2 regions of the Kitasatospora sp. NPDC036993 genome follow, and region 1 is predicted to be linked to the other one. Evidence: riboswitches for the same ligand, from Rfam matches in the RefSeq annotation. Region 1 holds a riboswitch; the other holds the start of a gene.
What was found. Region 1 has a riboswitch for glycine ahead of gcvP (aminomethyl-transferring glycine dehydrogenase). Riboswitches for the same ligand answer to the same signal wherever they lie in the genome.
Positions count from the first base shown of each region.

Region 2: another riboswitch for glycine. It lies ahead of gcvT (glycine cleavage system aminomethyltransferase GcvT); the one in region 1 lies ahead of gcvP (aminomethyl-transferring glycine dehydrogenase).

Region 1 is NZ_JBVJRP010000023.1:13,940-17,312, reverse strand. Features, by position in the region: gene gcvP (aminomethyl-transferring glycine dehydrogenase) at 1-1,835, opposite strand, end outside; glycine riboswitch at 1,939-2,071, opposite strand; glycine riboswitch at 2,073-2,176, opposite strand; gene ACZ7C5_RS33990 (PRC and DUF2382 domain-containing protein) at 2,400-3,373, shown strand, end outside.
Region 2 is NZ_JBVJRP010000006.1:490,514-493,886, reverse strand. Features, by position in the region: gene ACZ7C5_RS16080 (enhanced serine sensitivity protein SseB C-terminal domain-containing protein) at 1-211, opposite strand, end outside; gene ACZ7C5_RS16075 (enhanced serine sensitivity protein SseB C-terminal domain-containing protein) at 328-1,131, opposite strand; glycine riboswitch at 1,341-1,442, shown strand; gene gcvT (glycine cleavage system aminomethyltransferase GcvT) at 1,689-2,810, shown strand; gene gcvH (glycine cleavage system protein GcvH) at 2,909-3,292, shown strand; gene glyA (serine hydroxymethyltransferase) at 3,370-3,373, shown strand, end outside.

The sequences.
Region 1 (3,373 bases):
CCGTGCGCCGAGGACGGGATCAGGCAGACGTCACGCTGGGTGTCGCCGTTGGCGTGGTGGTAGGCGCGCACGGCCAGCAGGCCGGCCAGCTCGCCCTGGGAGCCCGCGTTCGGCTGGATCGAGACGGCGTCGTAGCCGGTCACCTCGACCAGCTGCTGCTCCAGCTGGCGGATCAGGGTCAGGAAGCCCTGGGCCTGGTCGATCGGCGCGAAGGGGTGCAGCTGGCCGAACTCCGGCCAGGTCACCGCCTCCATCTCGGTGGTCGCGTTGAGCTTCATGGTGCAGGAGCCCAGCGGGATCATGCCGCGGTCCAGCGCGTAGTCCCTGTCCGACAGGCGGCGCAGGTAGCGCAGCATGGCGGTCTCCGAGCGGTGACTGTGGAAGACCGGGTGGGTCAGGTACTCGTCCTCGCGCAGCAGCGCGGCGGGCAGCGCCCCGGCGGCCTCGGCGATCTCGACGGCGGGGACGCCGAACGCGGCCCAGACGCCGGCCAGGTGCTCGCGGGTGGTGGTCTCGTCGGTGGAGACGGAGATCCGGTCCGCGCCGTCCTGGTGGACGTTGATGCCGTTGGCGCGGGCGGTGGCGGCGATCTCGGCGGCGCGGCCCGGGACGACGGCGGTGACGGTGTCGAAGAACTCGCCGTGCAGCAGCTCCACGCCGCCGGCCCGCAGGCCCTCGGCGAGAGCGGCGGCGTAGCGGTGGGTGCGGCGGGCGATGTCGGCCAGGCCGTCCGGGCCGTGGTAGACGGCGTACATGGAAGCCATCACGGCGAGCAGCACCTGGGCGGTGCAGATGTTGCTGGTGGCCTTCTCGCGGCGGATGTGCTGCTCGCGGGTCTGCAGCGCCAGGCGGTAGGCGCGGTTGCCGTCGGCGTCGACGGAGACGCCGACCAGGCGGCCCGGCAGCGAGCGGGCGTACTCGGCGCGCACCGACAGGTAGCCGGCGTGCGGGCCGCCGAAGCCCATCGGCACGCCGAAGCGCTGCGAGGTGCCGCAGGCGATGTCGGCGCCCAGCGCACCCGGGGACTTGAGCAGGGTCAGCGCGAGCAGGTCGGCGGCGACGGCGACGATCGCGCCCAGGCCGTGCGCCTGCTCGATCACCGGGGCGAGGTCGCGGACCACACCCGTGGCGCCGGGGTACTGGAGCAGCACGCCGAAGACGCCGCGCTCGGCGATCTCGGCCGGGATGCCCTCGGACAGGTCCGCGACGACGACCTCGACACCGGTCGGCACGGCGCGGGTGTTGATCACCGCGGCGGTCTGCGGCAGGGTCTCGGCGTCGACCAGGAAGACGCCGCCCTTGACCTTGGTGACGCGGCGGGCCAGCGCCATCGCCTCGGCGGCCGCGGTGCCCTCGTCCAGCAGCGAGGAGCCGGAGGTCGGCAGGCCGGTCAGGTCGGAGACCAGGGTCTGGAAGTTGAGCAGCGCCTCCAGGCGGCCCTGCGAGATCTCCGGCTGGTACGGGGTGTACGCGGTGTACCAGGCCGGGTTCTCCATGACGTTGCGCAGGATCACCGGCGGGGTGAAGGTGCCGTAGTAACCCAGGCCGATCATCGGCTGGAGCACCTGGTTGTGGCCGGCCAGCTCGCGCAGCTCGGCGAGGACCTGAGCCTCGCTCCGGCCCGCGGGCAGGTCGAGGGCGGTGATGGAGCGGATCGCCTCGGGCACCGCGGTGGCGGCGAGCTCGTCCAGCGAGCCGTAGCCGACGGACGCCAGCATCTTCTCCTGCGCGGCGGCGTCGGGGCCGATGTGGCGGTTCTCGAAGGGGCTGGCCAGCTCAAGCTCGGTGAGGGTCGAGGCGCCGGTGGGGCGTCCCGCGTTCGGCTGGGCGTTCATGGTGGTCGAGGCCTCCTGGTCACGGACCGGCGGGGGTGCGCACGCCGGCCGGCCTTCGCCGCTGCGGACAGCGGCTCAGCCTGGGCGGGCGACCCGAAAGGCCTCCCCCTCTGTCATCGGGACCTGAGAGCTTCACCCGCACGGTGCGCTGTGGGCGCCCCGTCGGCTTGCACCGTCGGTGAGGGTGGTGATCGTCGGCTCCCATGCCGACGGTCCTGCCCTGCTTTCCAGAGTGACCTACCCCACACGGTACGGATGCCTGAGAGATTCCGGGGAGGAGTTGCTCCTTCGGCGCTCCGACCAGCGGTTTTCGCGGTCGGAGACTCTCCCGAGCGGGCTCTGCGGTCGCCGCCCAGGGTACCAGCGGGAGACCTCCCGATCACGGGTGCGTCAGGTCGCTTGAGATCTACGCGCGTCCCCCGGACGGTCCAGCGCGCAGCCCGTCCGGCGCACCCCGGTCGCGCCCGTCCGATTCATGGCTTTTGGTGTGAAGTGGCGGACGGAACGGGTGCTCCGGCCGCCTTCCTGCGGGAGTTCCGCAGGCTCAGCGCACTGGAGGCATGAGTGCAGACCGACATCGACCCCCGGGACCTCATCGGTCACAAGGCCGTCGACCGCAACGGAGACAAGATCGGCACGGTCGACGAGGTCTACCTGGACGACGCGACCGGACGGCCCGAGTGGGCCGCGGTCCGGACCGGCATCTTCGGCCGGGACGCCTTCGTCCCGCTGACCACGAGCGAGTTCGCCGGCGACGAACTCCGGGTGCCGTACGACAAGTCACTGGTGAAGGAGTCGCCGGACTTCGGCGTCGGCCAGCACCTGTCGCCCGCGCAGGAGCTCCAGCTCTACCGCTACTACGGGCTCGACACACCGGCGGACGGCCGCCCGAACGGCGAGAACGGGAGCCGCCCCAAGCAGCCCGACCTGGAGTTCGGCACCACCGCGGCCGCCGCCACGACGGCCGCGGCGGCCCCGGCCAAGTCGCTCACCTTCCACACCGCCGAGCGCTCGCCAGAACCCGCCCCGGCCAAGCCGGCCGTCATCCCGTTCGCGTCCACCGCCGCGGACACCGCCAGGACCGCCCCGGAGGACGACATGCGGACCCTCAGCACCCCCGAGGCCACCACCTCCACCACACCTGGCGCACCTGCCGCGCCCACCGCGGAACCGAAACCCCAGTCGCAGCCCGCTCCCACCCCCGCCCCGACGGCGGCAGCCACGACCACCACGAACGTCACGAGCACCGGCCCCGCCTCGACCGCCCTCAGCGGCCCGGTCGAGATCACCTGCCGCGAGGAGCGACTGGAGATCACCACCGACTGGCGCACCCTGGGCACCGCGAAGCTGCGCAAGTACGTGACGACCGAACAGGTCGAGCGCCGCGTACCGGTGGTCCGCGAGCGCGTCCGGGTCGAACGGATGCCGGTCAGCGACGCCGAGCGCGCCACCCTCACCGAGAAGGACATCGCCGAGGCCGTCGAGGAGGTCACCCTCCGTGAGGAACACCCGGTGGTCCGCAAGTTCCTCGCCCCCAT
Region 2 (3,373 bases), on a different contig from region 1:
GCGCGTCCGGGCTGCCCGGGGTGCCGTGCCACAGCAGCATCCAGACCTTGCCGTCCGCCAGGGCGTGCAGCAGCCGCTCGTACGCGTCGTAGCGCTCCGGCGCGACGTCGCGCAGGGCGCGCTCCAGCGCGCCCGGGTCAGCTCCCGGGTGCCCGGCCGGTGCCTGGCCCCAGGGCCCCGGCACACCGCCCGCTCCCGCTCCCGCACTCATGCGCCCACCTCGCCGCGCCTCTTTCCCTCAACCCGCCGGCCCGTCGGCCGTCTGCACGCACCCTATGGCGCGGCACCGGCCACCGCCACGGCGACGTGCCTTGATCCGGACCCCGCTCACACCCGCGCGTAGAAAGGCATCACCCGGGTGAGCAGCCACTCGACCACCGGGTCGTCGGCGAGGTCGAGCAGTACGAGGTGGACGCCGCCGGGCAGCGGCGCGGTTCCCAGCGCTCGGCCGAGCGCGTCGTTCACCGCGGCCGGATCGGCCGGCGCCGCCGGGTCCAGCTGGACGCCCACGAACATCACGGTCGGCTCGCCCTCGACGCTGGCCAGCGCCCTGCGCGCGGTCAACACTCCGGGCAGGGCCGACAGTTCGCCGCGGCAGGCGGCCAGGAAGTGCTCCGGGTCCTCGCCCGGCACCGGCTCGCGCAGCGCCACCCGCCCGCCGGTCGGCTCCGCGGCGTCGCCGGCGGCCTCCCAGCGGTCCTCGCGCGGACCGCGGCGCAGCTCGGCGACCCCCTGCGGCGGCACCGGGATGCCCACCGCCGCGTCCGGGTTCACCGCGATGCCCAGGCCCAGCGGCAGCCCGCGGGCGAACTCCCACACCGGCGCGATCGCGAAGGCCATTCCCGGCGCCTGCTGGAGGAACACCTCCTGCGAGGAGAACACCGGCACGTACGGGTCGCCGCCCAGCTCGACGGTCGGCAGGTCCAGCGACTGCCCCTGCGGGTCGGCCCCGGCCGGCAGCGGCACCCACACCTGGCTACGGGCCAGCACCTCGATCACCCGGGGCGTCGCGCCCGGGTCTCCCAGGGCCGCGGTCAGCACCTGCTCCAGCTCGTTGGCCGGCCAGGAGCCGCCCGACGGCGCCTCCTCCGGTCCGCCCCACCCCTGCTGCTGCTCCACCGGGTACCCCATGCGCCGCCGATTCCGCCCTCTGCCGGTCGGCCGCCCTCTGCTGCGCCGACGCGCAGCAGTCTAGGGCCCCCGGCCCGATCGCCTTGGGGCTCGTGTTCGGTACCGGGTGATGTGACCGGGTCCCCTCTCCCCTCGTCGTCCCGGACGTGCCATGATGTGCGCGTCCGACGGCATGCGCCGCGGGCCCCCACAACTCCATACCGGCCGCTCGAACCCGCGCGGGAGAGCCCGGAGTGCCGATCAGGCACAGCCGGCGCCGAAGGAGCAAGTCCTCCCCGGAATCTCTCAGGCACCCCTACCGCACGGGTTAGGCACATCTGGAAAGCGGCGCCCGGCCCTGTCGTGCGCCCACCCACGGTGCAAGCCGCCATGCTGTCCCCCAAGCTGGAACCAGCCCGACGCTGGAACGGCTGCGGGCAGGTGGGCGGTGAAGCTCTCAGGTTCGACGACAGATGGGGAGACCCACGCCGCCGCATGCCCGCGCGCGGGGTCGGCCCCCGAGCGGGTCCGTTCCGGCGCGCGCACCCCTGAGTGCCCCGACCGAGGAGTTCCTGGCCATGTCGTCCCCCCGCCTGACCGCGCTCGACACGCTGCACCGCGCCCTCGGCGCGACCATGACCGACTTCGCCGGCTGGGACATGCCGCTGCGCTACGGCAGCGAGCGCGAGGAGCACCTCGCCGTCCGCACCAAGGCCGGCCTGTTCGACCTCTCGCACATGGGCGAGATCACCGTCACCGGCCCGCAGGCCGGCGAGATGCTGGACCACGCGCTGGTCGGCTTCGTCTCCGCGCTGGGTGTGCTGCGCGCCCGCTACACCATGATCTGTGCCGAGGACGGCGGCATCCTGGACGACCTGATCGTCTACCGCCTGCGCGAGGACGCCTTCCTGGTGGTCGCCAACGCCTCCAACGCCCAGCTGGTCCTCGACGAGCTGATCGCCCGTGCCAAGGGCTTCGACGCCGTCGTCACCGACGACCGCGACACCTACGCGCTGATCGCCGTCCAGGGCCCCGAGGCCACCGGCATCCTGGCGGAGACCACCGACGCCGACCTGCCCGGCCTGAAGTACTACGCGATCCTCCCGGCCCTGGTGGCCGGCCGCGAGGTGCTGCTCGCCCGCACCGGCTACACCGGCGAGGACGGCTTCGAGATCTTCTGCCACCCGGTCGACGCCGAGCCGGTCTGGCAGGCGCTGACCGCCGCCGGCGAGGGCCGCGGCCTGGTCCCGTGCGGCCTGTCCTGCCGCGACACGCTGCGCCTGGAGGCCGGCATGCCGCTGTACGGGCACGAGCTGTCCACCGACCTCACCCCGTTCGACGCCGGTCTGGGCCGGGTCGTGCGCTTCGACAAGACCACCAACGAGGGCGCCTTCGTCGGCCGCAAGGCGCTGGAGCAGGCCGCCGCCGCGGCCGAGACCAACCCGCCGAAGGTGCTGGTCGGCCTGGTGTCCGAGGGCAAGCGGGTGCCGCGCGCCGAGTACACCGTGGTCTCCACCGAGGGCGAGCCGATCGGCCGGATCACCTCGGGCGCGCCGTCCCCGACCCTGGGGCAGCCGATCGCGATGGCCTACGTCGACGCCGCCCACGCCACCCCCGGCAGCACCGTCGCGGTGGACGTGCGCGGCAAGCACGAGCCGGTCCAGGTCGTGGCGCTGCCGTTCTACAAGCGCGCCCGCTGAGGCCCTCGGGCCCGTTTTCCCCCCGTACCCGCACGTCGCAGCCGTCCGAGTGACGGCCCGCTTCGCCGTGCCCGCTTCCCATCCTGGAGAATGACGCCATGAGCAACCCCCAGCACCTGCAGTACACCAAGGAGCACGAGTGGCTGACCGCCGCGGACGCGGACGGTGTCTCGACCATCGGCATCACCGAGCACGCCGCCACCGCCCTCGGTGACATCGTCTACGTGCAGCTGCCCGAGGTCGGCTCCACCGTGACCGCCGGTGAGACCTGCGGCGAGCTGGAGTCCACCAAGTCGGTCAGCGACCTGTTCTCCCCGGTGACCGGCGAGGTCACCGAGATCAACGAGGACGTCGTCGCCGACCCGGCCGCCGTGAACGCCGACCCGTTCGGGGCCGCCTGGCTGTTCAAGGTGCGCGTCGAGGCCACCGACGCGCTGCTCGGCTCGGACGAGTACGACGCGCTCATCAACCCCCAGGGCTGAGCCCCCTGACAGGGGCGGTCGCGCGGCGGCCGCCCCGCCCGGCCCCTTTCCCTCCTCCTCCCGGGAAGACCACCACCATGA